DNA from 2 places in the Rhizobium sp. USDA 3886 genome. Region 2 is predicted to be linked to the other one. Evidence: riboswitches for the same ligand, from Rfam matches in the RefSeq annotation. Region 2 holds a riboswitch; the other holds the start of a gene.

Region 1 (8,411 bases), on a different contig from region 2:
CGCCTATGAAGGTCGCTACGAGATCCGGGACAATCACATCGATTATTGGGACGACACCGGCTTCATGGCCGATGGAACCTTCGTCGACCGAAACACCCTTCACCATGGCGGAATGATTCTGCGCCGCCGCTGATCCATCTGAATCGCTAAAGACGTGAATAATCCTGAAAGGAGCTCCGACATGAGCACGCGTACTCCCATCTGGTTCGTCTCCGGCGCCTCTTCCGGCCTCGGCCGCGCCGTCGCCGAGGCGGTACTGGAGCGCGGCTGGCGCGCTGTCGTCACGGCCAGAAACCTTGCCAGCCTGGACGACCTCGTCGCGCGCTACGGTGAGCGCGCGCTTCCGCTTCTGCTCGACGTGACCGACCCCACTTCCATCGACAGCGCCGTCGCCGCGGCCGAGACCCGGCTTGGCCGAATCGACGTGCTGGTGAACAATGCCGGATACGGTTATCTCTCCGCCATTGAGGAAGGTGACGACCGGCAGATCCGTGATCAGTTCGAAGTGAATGTCTTCGGCCTCAATACACTTAACAAGCGCGTCCTGCCCGGAATGCGCCGGAACCGGCGTGGGCACATCTTCAACATTTCGTCTCTCGGAGGCCTCGTCGCCTTTGCGGCAACGGGCTATTATCACGCCACGAAATTTGCCGTCGAAGCCTTGTCGGAATCGCTTTGGCATGAGGTCGCACCGCTCGGTATCAACGTCACCATCGTGGAGCCGAGCGCCTTTCGCACCGATTGGGCCGGCCGATCGATGATCGAATCCGAGACATGGATCGAAGATTACGCGGAAACCGCCGGGAAGCGGCGCGAAGCGACCAGGGCTGTCTCCGGCAACCAGCCTGGCGATCCGGCCCGTGCCGCACAGGCGATCGTGACGGTTTTCGAGGCTGAGAGGCCACCACTTCGCCTGCTTCTGGGGCGTGTCGCCCTCAACGTGGCCTTGGCACGCCTTGATGCTCTACGGGAGAATTTCGAAGCCTGGGCTGAGATAACGAACAGCGCCGACTTTCCCGGTGAATAGCTCGCCGTTCGAAGCGCGACGGAAAACCTCAGTCGCTGTGTCGGTGGTGGTAAGATCGCGCCCAAACGCATGCGAATGGCGGGCGGCGTGACCCCGGCTGATGTTGTGCCGCTGGCAATGCTGATTGCCGGCGGCTGTTTATCCGACGGCAATCGATCGGTGTCGATAATCGCGCGCTCGGGTACGAGAGTGCGTTCAGCACCTTCTTCAGGCGCGTGATGGGATGCTCGCCGAAGTCAGACCGGTCAATGCTCGGTTTTGATTTCCACTAAGAACTGACCCGGCCTTCCGGAATATTTCCATCGAGAATTGATGGAGTGGATGCCCCCTCCCGACGGCATCGCAATGTGCCAGAGTGATGTTCGCGAGAATGTCACTTAGAGGAGAGAGCATCCATGAAGGAAATTAGCATTGTCGGCCTGGACCTGGCAAAGCGAGTGTTTCAGGTGCACGCCGCCGGAAGCGATGGTGGGATTATTCTGCGCAGGAAATTGTCCCGCGGTCAGGTTCTCGCGTTTTTCGCAAAGCTGCGGAAATGCACAGTTGCAATGGAAGCCTGTGCGACCGCCCATTATTGGGCTCGTGAGATCGGCAAGCTCGGCCACGAAGTTCGCTTGCTACCTCCGGCCTATGTAAAGCCGTTCGTCAAACGGCAGAAGAATGATGCGGCCGATGCGGAGGCGATCGTTGAAGCGGCTCTCCGCCCGTCGATGCGGTTCGTGGTTCCGAAGACTGAGAGCCAGCAAGCCTGCTCGATGATCTTCCGGACGCGGGACCTGTTCGTCCGTCAGCGAACACAGCTCATCAACGCCCTCCGCGCGCACCTCGCTGAGCATGGGGTCATTGCGCCGCAGGGAATTGCGAACCTGGCTTTGTTGACGCAGATAATCGAGGATGACGCCGCCGGCCTCGAACTCATTGTCGTGGAAACCGCACGGCTTTACCTTGAACAGATCGAGGCGCTCTCTTCCCGGATTACCAGCTTGGAAAAGGCGCTCAAGTCGGAAGCGATGCGCTCTGAGAACACAGCCCGATTGATGTCCATGCCTGGAATGGGACCGATCACGGCCATGGCGATCGAAGCTTTCGCCCCTACCATGACGACATTCCGCAAAGGTCGAGACTTTGCGGCATGGTTGGGGCTCGTACCCAAACAGCATTCGAGCGGCGGAAAGCAGGTACTCGGCCGAACGTCGAAGATGGGTCAGCGTGACATACGGCGGCTTTTGATCATCGGCGCAATGACGGTCATCCGATGGGCATGCCGCAAAGCTCCTCCCGAGAGCTCATGGCTGGCGCGTATGTTGGCGCGCAAGCCCCGCATTCTCGTTGCGATTGCCCTTGCCAACAAAATGGCTCGATCGATCTGGGCGATGGTGACGAAGAACGAAAATTACAGGGATTCCGCTCTGGCTGCGGCGTAACAAGCGAGCCATCGCCAGGCGGATCGTCGGCGTGTGAGGAGGTCAGCGAACGGTAAGGACAAAGATCGGTGAGAGTGGGCCTGGAAATGCATAGGGGTCAGTGAGCCACGAGCTCGCAGAATTGATTTGCACCAGATCCGCGCAGCTCCATACCGGCCAGCGGTTGTACTCAAGCCGCAACGAAAGGCCTGATACATGACCGCACCCGATCACACGTTCATATCGTTCTATGAAAGCCTTGCATGAACGGGGGCATCCATACATGACCCATGTTTGAACTTTGCCCCCGCACATGAAAGCAGGCGCCACGAGCGCTTAGGAACTAGGCCGCCTTAACGGACACGCTCGCTGCCCTGAAGGCTATGAGGTCTTCAATCGTGATCAGATGAAGACCATGCCGTTCGGCAAAGCGTTCGAGCTCCGGCAGACGTGCCATCGTGCCATCGTCGTTGGCCACCTCGCAAATCACGCCGGACGGGGATAGACCAGCAAGCTTGGCGAGGTCCACTGCTGCTTCGGTGTGGCCAGGGCGGGAAAGGACGCCGTTCGCATGGGCTCGAAGCGGAAAGATATGACCTGGCCGTGCAAAATCCTCGGGGCGAGAACCTTCCCTGACGAGTGCTCGAACGGTCGCGGCCCTGTCGGCGGCGGATATCCCAGTCGTCGTTTCGGGAATGTAGTCCACGGAGACGGTGAAGGCGGTCTTCAGCACCTCGGTGTTGCGTGGCACCATCAAAGGAATGTCAAGCTCATCAAGCCTCTCGCCTTCCATCGCAACGCAGACGAGGCCGCGAGCTTGATTCATCATGAACGCGATTGCTTGCGGAGTTACGGCTTCCGAAGCGATCACGAGATCGCCTTCGTTTTCCCGGTCACGGTCATCGACAACGACGACGATCTCGCCCCGCGAAATTGCGGCGATCGCATCATCGATTTTGGAAATTGCCAACTTCTTGCCTTTCAAGGGTTAGCCGCTGTGAGCGGCGTGCATGGCCTGTCATAGCCACCATTTTCCCTTGGGCGAACAAGCATACGAAACGCCGCTCTTGAGGCGGCGTCCGCTGCATTGCTCTCTTCCATCCGGACTGTAACCGTCGGCTCCGGCATCTCACCGGATCTGCTGACCCTCCGTATCCACGAAGGCGCTCGCGGGCTCCGAGTTGCCTCGATACCGCCGGTGGGGAATTGCACCCCGCCCTGAGAACGCATGCAACATAGAGGATCGATGCCTTGTTGTGCAAGAGGTCGCCGGCCGCCAACCGAGCGAAAATCCGGTTTTCCAGTGAACGCACCGTTTCTTATTGTCGAATAAAGCTACGACATGATCAGGCCGCCATCGACGTTGATCGTCTGGCCGGTGATGTAGGCAGCATCGTCGCTGGCGAGGAAAGTGACGAGACCGGCGACGTCCTCACCTGATCCGGCCCGTTTCATCGGAATGCCTTCGACCCATTGCTTCATGAGTTCTCCAGGGCCATAGTTGCCGAGGAGCTTCCCCCACGCCTGATCGTTATAAGCCCACATATCCGTTTCGATGATGCCCGGGCAGAAGGCGTTGACGGTGATGTTTTCGGTCGCGACTTCCTTGGCAAGGCTTTGGGTGATCCCGACAACGCCCATCTTTGAAGCGGCGTAGTGTGGCGTGTAGATGAAGCCGTCGCGCGCTTGGCCGGAGGCGGTGTTGATGATACGGCCACCTCGTCCATGCTTGCGCATGCGCAGAATTGCTTCCTGCGCGCACAAGAAGACGCCCTTGGTGTTGACGGCCATGACCTTGTCCCACTCACCTTCCGTCATGTCTTCGATGCGGGCGATGGTGATGACGCCGGCGTTCTGGATCGACACGTCCACAGCGCCGTAAGCCTTCTCTGCTGCGTCGTAGAGAGCCTTCACGCTGGCTTTGTCGGTGACGTCTCCGACGAAGGAGATAGCATTGCCAGCATCGGTTTTGATCTGCTCGGCGACTGCATGGACCGACTCTTCGTTGGCGGAGACGACGAGATTGGCGCCTTCTTTTGCGAAGCGCTTGGCGATCGCAGCGCCGATGCCGCGGCTGCCTCCGGTGATGACCACGGTTTTGTTCTCAAAGCGTTTCATTCTTTCATCCTTCCCGGTGCCAGACGATCTCGGGCGTCGACCGCAGAGCCGGCGACCCCTTGCGTCATGCCGCCTTCAAGCGGCCGCAGAAATGATCTCGGCGAACTCTGCCGCCTTCAGCGATGCGCCTCCGACCAACGCTCCATCCACGTTTGCCGCGCGGAAGATGGAGGCTGCATTCGAAGCCTTCACCGAACCACCGTAAAGGATCCTCACGAGGCGCCCATCATCGCCCAATCGCTCTTCAAGCATCTGTCTTATCGAGGAATGGACTTCCTCGATCTCCTCAATGGTCGGAACCAAGCCGGTTCCAATGGCCCAGACCGGTTCATATGCGATCGCCATGTTCGAGCTGGCGGCGCTCGCGGGCATTGAACCTCGAAGCTGTCCACCCACGACATCGATCGCCTTTCCATCATCGCGTTCATCGCGGGTCTCGCCGATGCAAATGATCGTGGTCAGTCCGGCCTTGTGAGCGGCGACGGCCTTGCTGGCGACTATCGCATCGGTTTCGTCGTGGGACGCGCGGCGTTCGGAATGGCCGAGAATGACGAAGCGTGCCCCCGCGTCGACGAGCATGCCCGCGGAGATGTCTCCGGTGCGGGCGCCGGACGCCTCGGGGTGGCAGTCCTGAGCGCCGACGATAACGGTCGAATCCTTCGAGCGCTTCGCGGCGTTCTCGATCAGCGTGAAGGGCGGACAGACGACGATGTCACACGCCGCCTCGCCCGTGAGCCCCTTCAGCGCCTCGATCTCAGCCAGGGAGGAAGCGAGACCGTTCATTTTCCAGTTGCCGGCAATCAGCTTTCGCATCGCATCACCAGCAGCAGAAACCGCCGTCGACAAGCAGATCGACGCCGGTTACGAAGCTTGCCGCATTCGACAGCAGGAACACGGCCGGACCGACCATCTCGTCGACCGCAGCCATGCGCTGCATCGGCGTCTGCTCTTCGAAGAGCTTGGTCTGATGGACCATCTCGGGACGCGTGTTCATGGGCGTCGCCGTGTATCCGGGCGAGATCGTGTTGACGCGGATGCCGCGGCCGACCCATTCCATCGCCATGGACTTCGACATATGGATCACGCCGGCCTTGGAAGCGTTATAGTGCGCCTGGCTCAGGCCCCGGTTGACGATCACGCCGGACATGGACGCGATGTTGACGATGGATCCGCGTCCGTTCTTCAACATGGCGCAGGCCTCGGCCTGGCAAGAAAGGAAAACCCCTTTCAGGTTGATGTCCATCAACGCCTGGTACTGGTCCTCTTCCATCTCTTCCGCGGGATTGGCGTTGGCGATACCTGCGGCGTTGACGGCAAGCGTCAGTGCGCCGAGCTCCGCCTCGGTGCGTGCTACCGCCTCGCTGAGAGATGACTTGCGCGTGACGTCCGCTTCAATCTGGATGGAGCGGCGGCCGGCGGCCTGAACGTGTCTAGCCGTGTTGGCCAGTCCGTCGTCGGTTCGGCGGTCGAGCAGCGCGACGTCGGCACCGCACTGTGCAAGACCCATGGCAATGCGCTGCCCAATTCCGCTGCCGGCGCCAGTCACGATGGCAACCTGGCCGCTGAGATCGAAAAGCTTCGGGGCGTTCAGAGTGATGTCGGACACCGCTCTTCCTTTCTCTGTCTATTTAGATTGTAGCGAGCTCCATGACCGAGACGTCGTTTGCCTCGTCACGATTGAGAATGCCTGCCTGCTTGCCCTGGGCAAGCACGAGAATGCGATTTGAAACGCCGAGAACTTCCTCGAGGTCCGAGCTCACGACGATGACCGCAACGCCCTGTTTTGCAAGATTGACGATGATCTCGTAGATGCCCGCCCGGGCGCCGACGTCGATGCCTCTCGTGGGTTCGTCGAGTACAACGACCTTCGGATCGCGCATGAGCCACTTCGCGATGACCACCTTCTGCTGATTGCCGCCGGACAGGTCCGAGGCATACTGCTCGGCACGACCTTTTACGCCGAACTTGACAACCGCCTTCTCCGCGAACGAACGCTTGACCTGCGGCGTAATCCAACGCCCACCCAGCTTGTCAAGGTTGGCGTAGATAATGTTCTCGCCGATCCGGTGCCCGACGACCAGACCCTGATCCTTGCGGTCTTCCGGAACCATTACGATTCCCTTAGCGATCGCGTCGGCAGGATCGCGTAGCCTGAGTTCTTCGCCTTCCAGCTTGATCGAGCCTTCACTGATCGGATCCGCTCCCGAAATCGCGCGGACAAGTTCCGTGCGGCCGGCGCCGACCAGTCCGGCAATTCCAAGGATTTCGCCTGCCTTTACGTCGAAGGTGACGTCGCGGAACGAATTGTCCGGAGAACTCAGCCCCAACACCTGAAGTACCGGGCGCTCAGTCGGAACAGGCAGGGCCGGGAACAGGCGGTCGAGCGAGCGTCCGACCATGCTCTCGACGATCGTTCGCACGGGCGTCGCGCTGTCGGCGAATTCCTGCACACGCTCCCCGTCCCGAAGCACGACGATCCGGTCAGTGATCTGCTTGATCTCCTCCATGCGGTGGGAGATGTAGATGATGCCAACGCCTTCTGACCGAAGCTTCCGAACCTGTTCGAAGAGAGCTTCCGTCTCCGCTCCACCGAGGGCCGCGGTCGGCTCGTCAAGGATCAGGAGCTTTGCATTGAGAGCCAGCGCTTTCGCGATCTCGATGAGCTGTTGATTTGCGGTCGAAAGGCCGGCGACCCTCCGCGTTGCCGGTATGTGAAGGTTCAGCCGCGCGAGCTGCTCCTGAGCGCGGCGGACCATCTGGGCGCGGTCGACAATGCCGTTCTTCATGGGCCAGCGTCCGATGAAGACGTTCTCTGCGATGGAGAGCTGCGGCAGGAGTTGCAGCTCCTGGTGGATTAGGACGACGCCGTTGTCGATCGCCTCCCTTGGGGTGGCTGGGGCATAAGCCTGCCCCAGCCATGTCATGGATCCTTCGGATGGCGTGCGTGACCCGGCGATGATGCCGGATAGCGTTGACTTGCCCGCTCCATTCTCACCGAGAAGTGCAACCACTTCGCCCGGATAGACGTCCAAGCTGACATTCTTCAGAACCTGGAGCGGTCCATATCGCTTCGATATGCCCCTCAGGGAAAGAACCGGATCAGTCACGGCACACCTCCTCAAGATCTCGACTTTGTTACGGATGGCTCGCGATGAAGCCTGCGACGTTTTCCTTGGTCGTCAGCGTGGCGTCCATGAGCTGCACCGGAGGTATCTTCTCTCCGGCGACGAGCTTGGCGGCATTTTCCACCGCATCGCGGCCCATCTTCTGCGTCTGCTGCGTCGCAGTCACGTCGAAGACACCCTTGCTCAGCGCTTCGAGGGCAGCTGTGTCACCGTCGAAACCCCCAACCACGATCTTCTGGGAGGGATTGGCGACCTTGATTGCCTGCGCGGCGCCAAGCGCCAGCGCGTCGGCCTGTGCGAACACGATCGAGACGTCGGGATTTGCCTGGAGCATGTTCTGCATGATCTGGAATCCTTCGTCCTGGCTCCAGATGTTCGAGTACTGCTCGGCGACAACCTTCACGTCCGGATTGGCCGTGAGGGATTCAGCGCATCCCTTGGAACGGTCGACTTCGGGCGTCGTGCCCTTCTGGCCATGGATGATAACCATTTTACCCTTGCCGCCGGCTTGCTTCAAAATGTAGTCGCAGACGGCCTTGGCAGACGCGACGGAATCCGTGGCAAGGAAAGTGTCGCCTGGCGCGCCGTCAGCATTGCGGTCGACGTTCACCACCGGGACGCCGGCGTTCTTGGCAAGCTTGACCGGAACAGTCGCGGCCGCCGCCCCCGCTGGAATGTAGATCAGTGCGTCGATGTTCTGCGTCAGAAGGTCCTGGATCTGGTTCACCTGCGTCGGTC
Region 2 (8,411 bases):
GCGGGCATCATCGAAGGCGTTGAAGCCGCATTCGTATGCGGAAAGCTTTTCCGAATCGGGCGCCTTGAAGGCCACGGCAAACGGCGCAATCAGAAGCGCCAGGCCGATAACGAGGGCAATGCCGATGAAGATAGCGATCGGAATATAGGAACTGAGCAGTTCAGTCATCATGTTCATCCCTGCTTGCCGGATGCGCCAGGCAGCGCAATGGGCAAATGCCCGGCAAGCGAACGTGCGTTGCAACAAGCCGTGGTTAGCGCAGCCGGAGCCAGGGCGCAAGACTTTTAGAAGGCCAATTCCACCTGTGAGGATGCGACATTATCAAGCAGATGCAACGATGTCGCGACAAATACGCACAAGTTGCGAGAGGCTGCATGGCAGCCAACCAAAAACTGCATAGCTCGGAGAAAAGAATGGCGCGAGTGACGGGGCTCGAACCCGCGACCTCCGGCGTGACAGGCCGGCACTCTAACCGACTGAGCTACACCCGCGCATGGCGGAGGAAAGGCCGAAAACCTCGAAATGGCGCGAGTGACGGGGCTCGAACCCGCGACCTCCGGCGTGACAGGCCGGCACTCTAACCGACTGAGCTACACCCGCACTTCATTTCAAGCAATCCGGAGGCTTTCGCATCCTTGTCAAAGCGGACTGGCCGCTTCGATGAGCGGCTAACTAAGGGGTTAGCATTTGAGTGTCAAGCAGCTTTGGAGACAAAACCATGACAGTCCGGAAATTGTTTTCAAAGCGAACTCGGGCCGCCGCGCAGGAGCTTAGCATTGACAGGACTTCCGGCGCATTTTCCTGTTGTCTGAAGCCGCCTCACGCCTTTCCGGCATATTGCTCGTCGCTGACCTGCTCCATCCAGTCCGCAACGTTGCCGTTCAGCGATTCCTGGATGGCGATGTGCGTCATCGCCGTTTCCGGGGCGGCACCATGCCAATGCTTCTCGCCGGGCGCGAACCAGACGGTGTCGCCCGGCCGGATTTCGCGAATTTCGTCGCCCCAGCTCTGCACGAGACCTTTGCCGGACGTGACGATCAGGGTTTGCCCCAGAGGATGCGTGTGCCATGCGGTACGCGCGCCCGGCTCGAATGTCACATGCACAACCCTCACGCGGGCCGGATCCGGCGCTTCGATCAGCGGATCGAGCCGCACGGTGCCGGCGAAATAGTCCGCCGAAGCCTTCGCCGATGGCCGGGAACCGGCCGTCTTGATTTCCATGGTATTTGCCTCTTTTGTTTGATCCGGCGTGCTCATATGTAAGTAGGTTATCGATCCGCTCATTTGAAGTGCAGCGAGACGCCCTATCTCCTCCCCCTGCGGGCGCTTGCCCGACCCCTGCCCGGCTGATATTTGCCGCGCGAGCTTTTCAGCACGAATGGAGGATTCCCCGTGAAACAGCATTCTTTCGGCCGCATGCCGTTTTCAATCACCAATGTCGGGTTCGGCGCATGGCAGATCGGCGGTTCCTGGGGAGATGTCAGCGAGGCTGACGGCCGGGCAGCACTCAATGCCGCGCTCGACGCCGGCATGACCTTCATCGACACGGCCGACGTTTATGGCGACGGCCGGTCGGAGAAGATCGTCGCCGATGTGCTGAAGGGCCGTGGCGGCACGCGCCCGATGGTCGCCACCAAAGCAGGCCGAAGGCTGAATCCGCATGTCGCCGACGGCTATACGAAGGCCAATCTCGAAGGCTTCATCGACCGTAGTCTGAGGAACCTGCAGGTCGACAGCCTCGACCTTGTCCAGCTCCACTGCCCTCCGACGGAAGTTCTCTATCGGCCCGAAGTGTTCGAGGGTCTTAACGAGTTGCAGAAGGCCGGCAAGATCAAGGGCTACGGCGTCAGCGTTTCGACGGTGGAGGAAGGCCTGAAGGCGATCGAGTTTCCCGGCGTTGAAAGCATCCAGATCATCTACAACATCTTCCGTCAGCGTCCCGATCGTCTGTTCTTCCAGGAAGCCCGCCGCAGGAACGTCGCGGTGATCGCCCGCGTCCCGCTCGCAAGCGGCCTGCTTTCCGGCAAGATCACCCGCAGCACCAAGTTCGCCAGCGACGACCACCGCAATTTCAACCGCCACGGCGAGGCCTTCGATGTCGGCGAAACCTTCGCAGGCGTTCCCTTCGAGGTCGGCCTGCAGGCGGTCGAGGAAGTGCGCAAGCTGGTGCCGCAGGGCGCCACCATGGCCGCCTTCGCGCTTCGCTGGATCCTGATGAACGACGCGGTCACCGTGGCCATCCCCGGCGCACGCAACGCCGAACAGGCAAGGGCCAACGCGGCGGCTGCCGATCTCGCGCCGCTCTCCCACGATGTCATGGAGGCGACCCGCGAGATCTACGAGCGGCTGATCGCCCCGCATGTGCATCAGCGCTGGTAAGTGTAACCCCTCGGAATCAGAAATGGCCGGGATTTGACCCGGCAATTTCGGTTCAATACGGAGACCTTAGTTCGTGCCGACCAGATCGACCGGGAAGAACAACGTTTCGCCCGAAGAATCGCTGACGCCGTCGTTATCGGTGACGGCATAAGCCTTGCCGCCGGCGTCGAAGGTGAAGCCTTCGATCTTGTCGAGCACGTAGCCGTTGGTGGCGGTCTTCAGCTCGTTCAGGAAGTCGTAGGCTTCGGTCTTCTTGACGGCCGGAAGCTCGCCGCCGAGCTCGGCGGGCTTGAGATCGGTGATCGCCACCTTGTAGAGCTTCTTCAGCTTTGCGGCATCGCCGACGAGGTTGTCGCGCTCGATGATGTAGACATTGTCGCCATGAGCGGAGATTTCCGAAAGACCGACCCAGCCGTTTTCGGACTTGTCGAGCGGGTAGCGCACGGCGCCCCATTCCTTGCTCTTCGGATTGTAGGACACGAGCTTCACGAAGCCCTTCTCGTCGTCCTTCCATTCGCGCTGAATGGCCATCCAGAGCGTTGCATCATCGCCGGAGCCGATGATCGTCACACCTTCGAAACCGTAGCGGATTTCGTTAGCAGTCAGTTCCTTCGGCAGGGCGATCTCGGCCTTGATCTCGCCCTTCGGATTGACGTGGTAGAGCGCGTGCGACAGCAGCTTATCGCTGTTGCCTTCTGACGCGAGCCAGAACCAGCCCTTCTCGTCGACGGCGATGCCCTCGATGTCGAGCTTCTGGGCGGCAGCACCGTCACGCTTGACCGTCAGCGTTTCGGTGATGACGGCGGGCCTTTGCGTAGCATCGATCGTGTAGATCGTCGGCTGCATGCCGAGCACGCTGTCGCTGACCGCAAAGAGCCTACCGGGCTTTTCCGGAACGGCCGCAAGGCCCGAAAGGGCGGCAAAGCCGACCGGATTGCTATCCTTCTCGGCCGCGACGATCTGCGGATAGGCCTTCTCGCCTTCGGCAAGCTCGTAGATCATGACATGCGAGCGCGGGCCGCCATCTTCGCCGAGATCAACTTCGTTGGCTGTCGCAAAGAGGTTGCGCGAGGGAATGGCTACGGCGCCTTCCGGCGAAACGCCCGAGGGAAGGATCTGCGAGAGTTCCGGATCGGCACCGGTATCCTTGTACACGCCGACAACCGAAGCGCGCTCGGCAAGCACGAAGAAATACTGCTGGCCACCGAAGGTCGCGGCTTCCAGGCCTTCCGGCTCGACGCCCTTCGACCCTGAGCGGCCATCCGGATAGTGGCCGAGATCGGCAACGGCACGCTCGAAGGAGCTGCCGGATTCGTAGAGAACCCTGCCGGTCTTGTCGAAGATCGTGAAGCCGCGCGAGCCGCCTTCATAATCGCCTTCGTTGGCGACGATGAGACGGTTGCCGTCCAGCCACTTCACGGCGTCGGGTTCGCGCAGCACGCCCTTCAGCTCGCCAGCAAACTTCAGCGCGCCGTCCTTCTTCGTGTCGATACCGGAAAGGTCCGTGCTGCCGGCGGAGAAATGTGTCTTCACCTGAGCGGTCTTGGCGTCGACGATGACGATCTCGTTGTTTTCCTGCAGCGTCAGGGCGATCTCGTCCTGGCTGTTGAAGGAAACGAATTCGGGCTCCGGGTCCTCGGGGGCGACGGCGGAGAGGCCGGTCAGCGCAATGTGCTTGATCGTACCGCAATCGACCGTACCGTCCTTGACCTGGAAGATCACGAGATCGCCTGCCGGCATCTGCGGGATCTTGCCGTCGTTGACGTCTTCGTCACGCTCGTTTTCGATGGCGATCGTGCCGAGCGTCTTGTCCTTGTTGAGCGCGATCGAATCCGGCTGGCCGCCGAGATCGCACGTGTTCTCGATCTTCTTGGTGGCAACGTCGACGATTACCAGACGGCCGGAGGGCTTCTGCTTGCTCTCGCCGGTGTTGACGGCGACGAGCGCCTTGCCGGCTGCCGACGTAACGGAGGTCGGCTCTCCGTCCATCATCAGCGCCCCGCCTGCCTTCGGGGCCTTGGCATCGGTGATGTCGACGAAGCCTATCGCGCCGAGCGGGCTGTCGCTGTAAATCACCGTCTTGCCATCATCGGTGGCGGTGATGATTTCGGCGGAGGTTGTGGAAAGCTTGTCCTTGCCAGCGGGCAGGTTTGCGGCAACCGGGAAGGACGCGATACGATTGAAAACAGGCTCCGCAGCAGCCGGAAAAGCAACGGATGCGAGAAGAGCGGCAGCCAGCGCTGCCTTGCGCGATGAAATGGTCATGAAATCCCCCACGTGTCGAATATTCGAAACGTGGGATTTTTGCGGCACGGTGATGACAGACGCATGACAGGTAGCGTGTTTTGCACTGCCTTGTCTATGTTGCCGTTCGCTCGCGGCTGAGTTCGTTGCGCATGATGAAAAGCGAGGCGCAGAGGATCAGTGCCGCGCCGAGCCATAGATAGCCTGTGGGCGCATAACCGAAGACGAGCCAGCCCGCAAAGACGTTGAGCGGCAGCTTGAGGTCGTCGAAGGGCTGCACATAGGCAGCGTCGGCCACCGCATAGGCAAGTGTGAGAAAATACTGCGCGAGCACGGTCAGCAGGCCGGCGAATATGAAGAGCCCAAGCGTGATACCCATCGGCACCTCGAAGCCGGCCGCCAAAGCAAGCCCGCCATTGATGGGCGTCAGCAGCACCAGCAGCCAGACCGTTATGGTTTCGGGCCGCTCGATGCCCGTCAGGTTCTTCGTGATCAGCGAGGCTGCGCCCCAAAGCAGCGCCGAAAGCACCGGCAGCAGGGCCGCCCAGGTGAAACTGTCCGACCAGGGCTGCAAGATGATCATCGCGCCGGCAAAGCCGGCGGCCGTTGCCGCCCAGCGCGCCGGGCCGACGCGTTCCCCGAGGAAGAGACGCGCACCGAGGATGATGAAGAACGGCGAGGTCATCACCAGCGCGATCGCCTGCCAGATCGGCACGGAGGCGAGACCCGAGACCCAGGCTTCGACGCCGAGGGCGGCAAAAGCGACGCGCACGATATGGCGCCAGGGATAATCGGTGCGCATCGCCGAGAAGCCGGCGCGATAAAGGAACGGCAGCGAGAAGACGAGCGCGAAGGCATATTGCCAAAAGGCGGCGGAAGCGGCCGGGAAGGCAAGCGTCATCGTCAACCATTGCGTGACGACATTGAGGATCGAGAAGGCCACGCCGGCGAGCACCATCCAGGCGGCACCCGCCATGGCACGCGACCTGGAAATGCTGAGGGAAGTCTGATTCATGTCATTCATCCAGAACAAAAGGACCAACACAAATCAGGACGCATGAGCGCAACAACACCGCCGGGCAGTTCCCTGCCCTTCGTGCCTGTGATCACTCTCTTTCGTCCGGACTATAACCGTCGGCTCCGGCATCGCACCGGATCTGCTGACCCTTCCGCACTGAGCAAGGAAGGCGCTCGCGGGCTCGGGCCGAGACCCTTACCGCCGGTGGGGACTTTCACCCCGCCCTGAGAACAGAAAAGCCGTAAATGAAACTTGAGAGCCCCGCAAGATCCCGCAGAAAACCGAAAAGGGTCCGGCTTTCGCCGAACCCTTCCAAACCTGGACTGCCGGTCTCGTTATCCGGCGGCCAAGCAAATCTCATTAGCCGTTGACAGCGTCCTTCAGGCCCTTGCCGGGCGTGAATTTCGGCACGTTGCGAGCCGGAATATTGACTTCAGCGCCGGTGGACGGGTTGCGGCCCTTGGTGGCAGCGCGATGAGAAACGGTGAAGCTACCGAAGCCGGCGAGACGAATGTCGCCCTTATTCTTCAGTTCACCCTGGACAACGTCGAAAACAGCGTCGACAGCAGAAGCAGCGTCAGCCTTGGTGAGGCCAGCCTTTTCGGCAACTGCGGACACGAGTTCATTCTTGTTCATGTTTCCACCCCTTTCAATGGTTCGAAACGACTCAATCTGTAAGCCAGGCACAGAATAGGTTTCATCAGGCCCGCCGCAACCCAAAAGCCCTGCAAATCAAGGAAAAGCAAGCGGCTCTGTGACGTTTTCACAAAAAAGGCTGGCGTTTTAAGCCAGCCTTTTCCGAGTTTTGCAGCATTTTGACATAAATGTGGCAGACAGCGCTCAATGAGCGATGGCTGCACCTGTCTCATCGAGGCCCTCGACCGTCGCGATGACCGGCGTTTCAACCGTTCCATCCCATTCGATCGGCTCGGGCCTGCGAACCAGCGCATGCTTGATCACCTCGCCCATGCGGGATACCGGGATGATCTCCATGTTGTTCTTCACGTTGTCCGGAATCTCCGCCAGATCCTTGGCGTTTTCTTCCGGGATCAACACCTTCTTGATGCCGCCGCGAAGCGCCGCGAGCAGCTTTTCCTTCAGACCGCCGATCGGCAGAACGCGGCCGCGAAGGGTGATCTCGCCGGTCATGGCGACATCCTTGTTGACCGCAATGCCGGTCATGATCGAGACGATCGCGGTTGCCATGGCGACACCCGCCGACGGACCATCCTTCGGAGTCGCACCTTCCGGCACGTGCACGTGGATGTCGCTCTTGTCGAAGCGCGGCGGCTCGATGCCGAAATCGACGGCGCGCGAGCGGACATAGGATGCCGCCGCCGAAATCGATTCCTTCATGACTTCCTTCAGGTTGCCGGTGACCGTCATGCGACCCTTGCCCGGCATCATCACGCCTTCGATCGTCAGCAGCTCGCCGCCGACTTCCGTCCAGGCAAGACCGGTGACGACGCCGACCTGATCCTCGCGCTCGGCCTCACCATGGCGGAAGCGAGGAACACCCAGATAGTCATCGATGTTTTCGGCTGTGACGTGAACGGACTTCGCCTTGCCCTTGATGATCTCGGTCACCGCCTTGCGGGCGAGCTTCATCAGTTCGCGTTCGAAGTTACGGACACCGGCCTCGCGGGTGTACTGCTGGCTGATCGCCATCAGGGCGCCGTCGCTGACCGAAAACTCTTCTGGCTGCAGCGCATGCTCCTTAATGGCCTTCGGCAGCAGGTGCCGCTTGGCAATCTCGCGCTTTTCGTCTTCGGTATAGCCGGCGATACGGATGATCTCCATGCGGTCCATCAGGGGCGCAGGAATGTTCAGCGTATTCGCCGTCGTGATGAACATCACGTCCGACAGGTCGTATTCGACTTCCAGGTAGTGATCCATGAAGGTCATGTTCTGGGCCGGGTCGAGCACTTCAAGCAGGGCCGAGGACGGGTCGCCGCGGAAATCCATGCCCATCTTGTCGATCTCGTCGAGCAGAAAGAGCGGGTTGGACTTCTTCGCCTTCTTCATCGACTGGATGACCTTGCCGGGCATCGAGCCGATGTAGGTGCGGCGGTGACCGCGGATTTCGGCTTCGTCGCGCACGCCGCCGAGCGCCATGCGGACATACTCGCGGCCGGTCGCCTTGGCGATCGACTGGGCGAGCGAGGTCTTGCCGACGCCCGGAGGACCGACGAGGCACAGGATCGGGCCCTTGAGCTTAGTCGCACGCGCCTGCACGGCGAGATACTCGACGATCCGCTCCTTGACTTTGTCCAGGCCGAAGTGATCGGCCTCGAGGATCTGTTCAGCATGGTTGAGGTCAGACTTGATCTTCGACTTCTTGCCCCACGGAATGCCGAGCAGCCAGTCGAGATAGTTGCGGACGACCGTCGCCTCAGCAGACATCGGGCTCATCTGACGCAGCTTCTTCAGCTCCGCGTCGGCCTTTTCACGGGCTTCCTTGGAAAGCTTGGTCTTGGAGATGCGCTCTTCCAGTTCGGCCATCTCGTCGCGACCCTCTTCGCCGTCGCCGAGCTCCTTCTGGATCGCCTTCATCTGTTCGTTCAGATAGTATTCGCGCTGGGTCTTTTCCATCTGGCGCTTGACGCGCGAGCGGATGCGCTTTTCGACCTGCAGGACCGAAATCTCGCCTTCCATGAAGCCGAGCGCCTTTTCGAGGCGGGCCTTGACGCTGGTGGTTTCCAGCATCTCCTGCTTCTCGGTGATCTTGATCGACAGGTGCGAGGCGACCGTATCGGCGAGCTTGGAATAA

Evidence for each region. Region 2 has a riboswitch for FMN ahead of ACZ9BX_RS02815 (DMT family transporter). Riboswitches for the same ligand answer to the same signal wherever they lie in the genome.
Region 1: another riboswitch for FMN. It lies ahead of ribB (3,4-dihydroxy-2-butanone-4-phosphate synthase); the one in region 2 lies ahead of ACZ9BX_RS02815 (DMT family transporter).

What each region holds. Positions count from the first base shown of each region.
Region 1 is NZ_JBWCDC010000003.1:2,497,633-2,506,043, forward strand. It holds gene ACZ9BX_RS35055 (Atu4866 domain-containing protein) at 1-133, shown strand, start outside; gene ACZ9BX_RS35060 (oxidoreductase) at 182-1,027, shown strand; gene ACZ9BX_RS35065 (IS110 family RNA-guided transposase) at 1,423-2,451, shown strand; gene ribB (3,4-dihydroxy-2-butanone-4-phosphate synthase) at 2,774-3,400, opposite strand; FMN riboswitch at 3,516-3,660, opposite strand; gene ACZ9BX_RS35075 (glucose 1-dehydrogenase) at 3,766-4,548, opposite strand; gene tpiA (triose-phosphate isomerase) at 4,624-5,361, opposite strand; gene ACZ9BX_RS35085 (SDR family oxidoreductase) at 5,366-6,154, opposite strand; gene ACZ9BX_RS35090 (sugar ABC transporter ATP-binding protein) at 6,177-7,655, opposite strand; gene ACZ9BX_RS35095 (substrate-binding domain-containing protein) at 7,684-8,411, opposite strand, start outside.
Region 2 is NZ_JBWCDC010000001.1:553,096-561,506, reverse strand. It holds gene ACZ9BX_RS02845 (NADH-quinone oxidoreductase subunit A) at 1-168, opposite strand, end outside; tRNA gene ACZ9BX_RS02840 (tRNA-Asp) at 415-491, opposite strand; tRNA gene ACZ9BX_RS02835 (tRNA-Asp) at 524-600, opposite strand; gene ACZ9BX_RS02830 ((R)-mandelonitrile lyase) at 820-1,221, opposite strand; gene ACZ9BX_RS02825 (aldo/keto reductase) at 1,393-2,379, shown strand; gene ACZ9BX_RS02820 (esterase-like activity of phytase family protein) at 2,446-4,644, opposite strand; gene ACZ9BX_RS02815 (DMT family transporter) at 4,739-5,638, opposite strand; FMN riboswitch at 5,728-5,877, opposite strand; gene hupB (DNA-binding protein HupB) at 6,002-6,277, opposite strand; gene ACZ9BX_RS02805 (hypothetical protein) at 6,274-6,510, opposite strand; gene lon (endopeptidase La) at 6,482-8,411, opposite strand, start outside.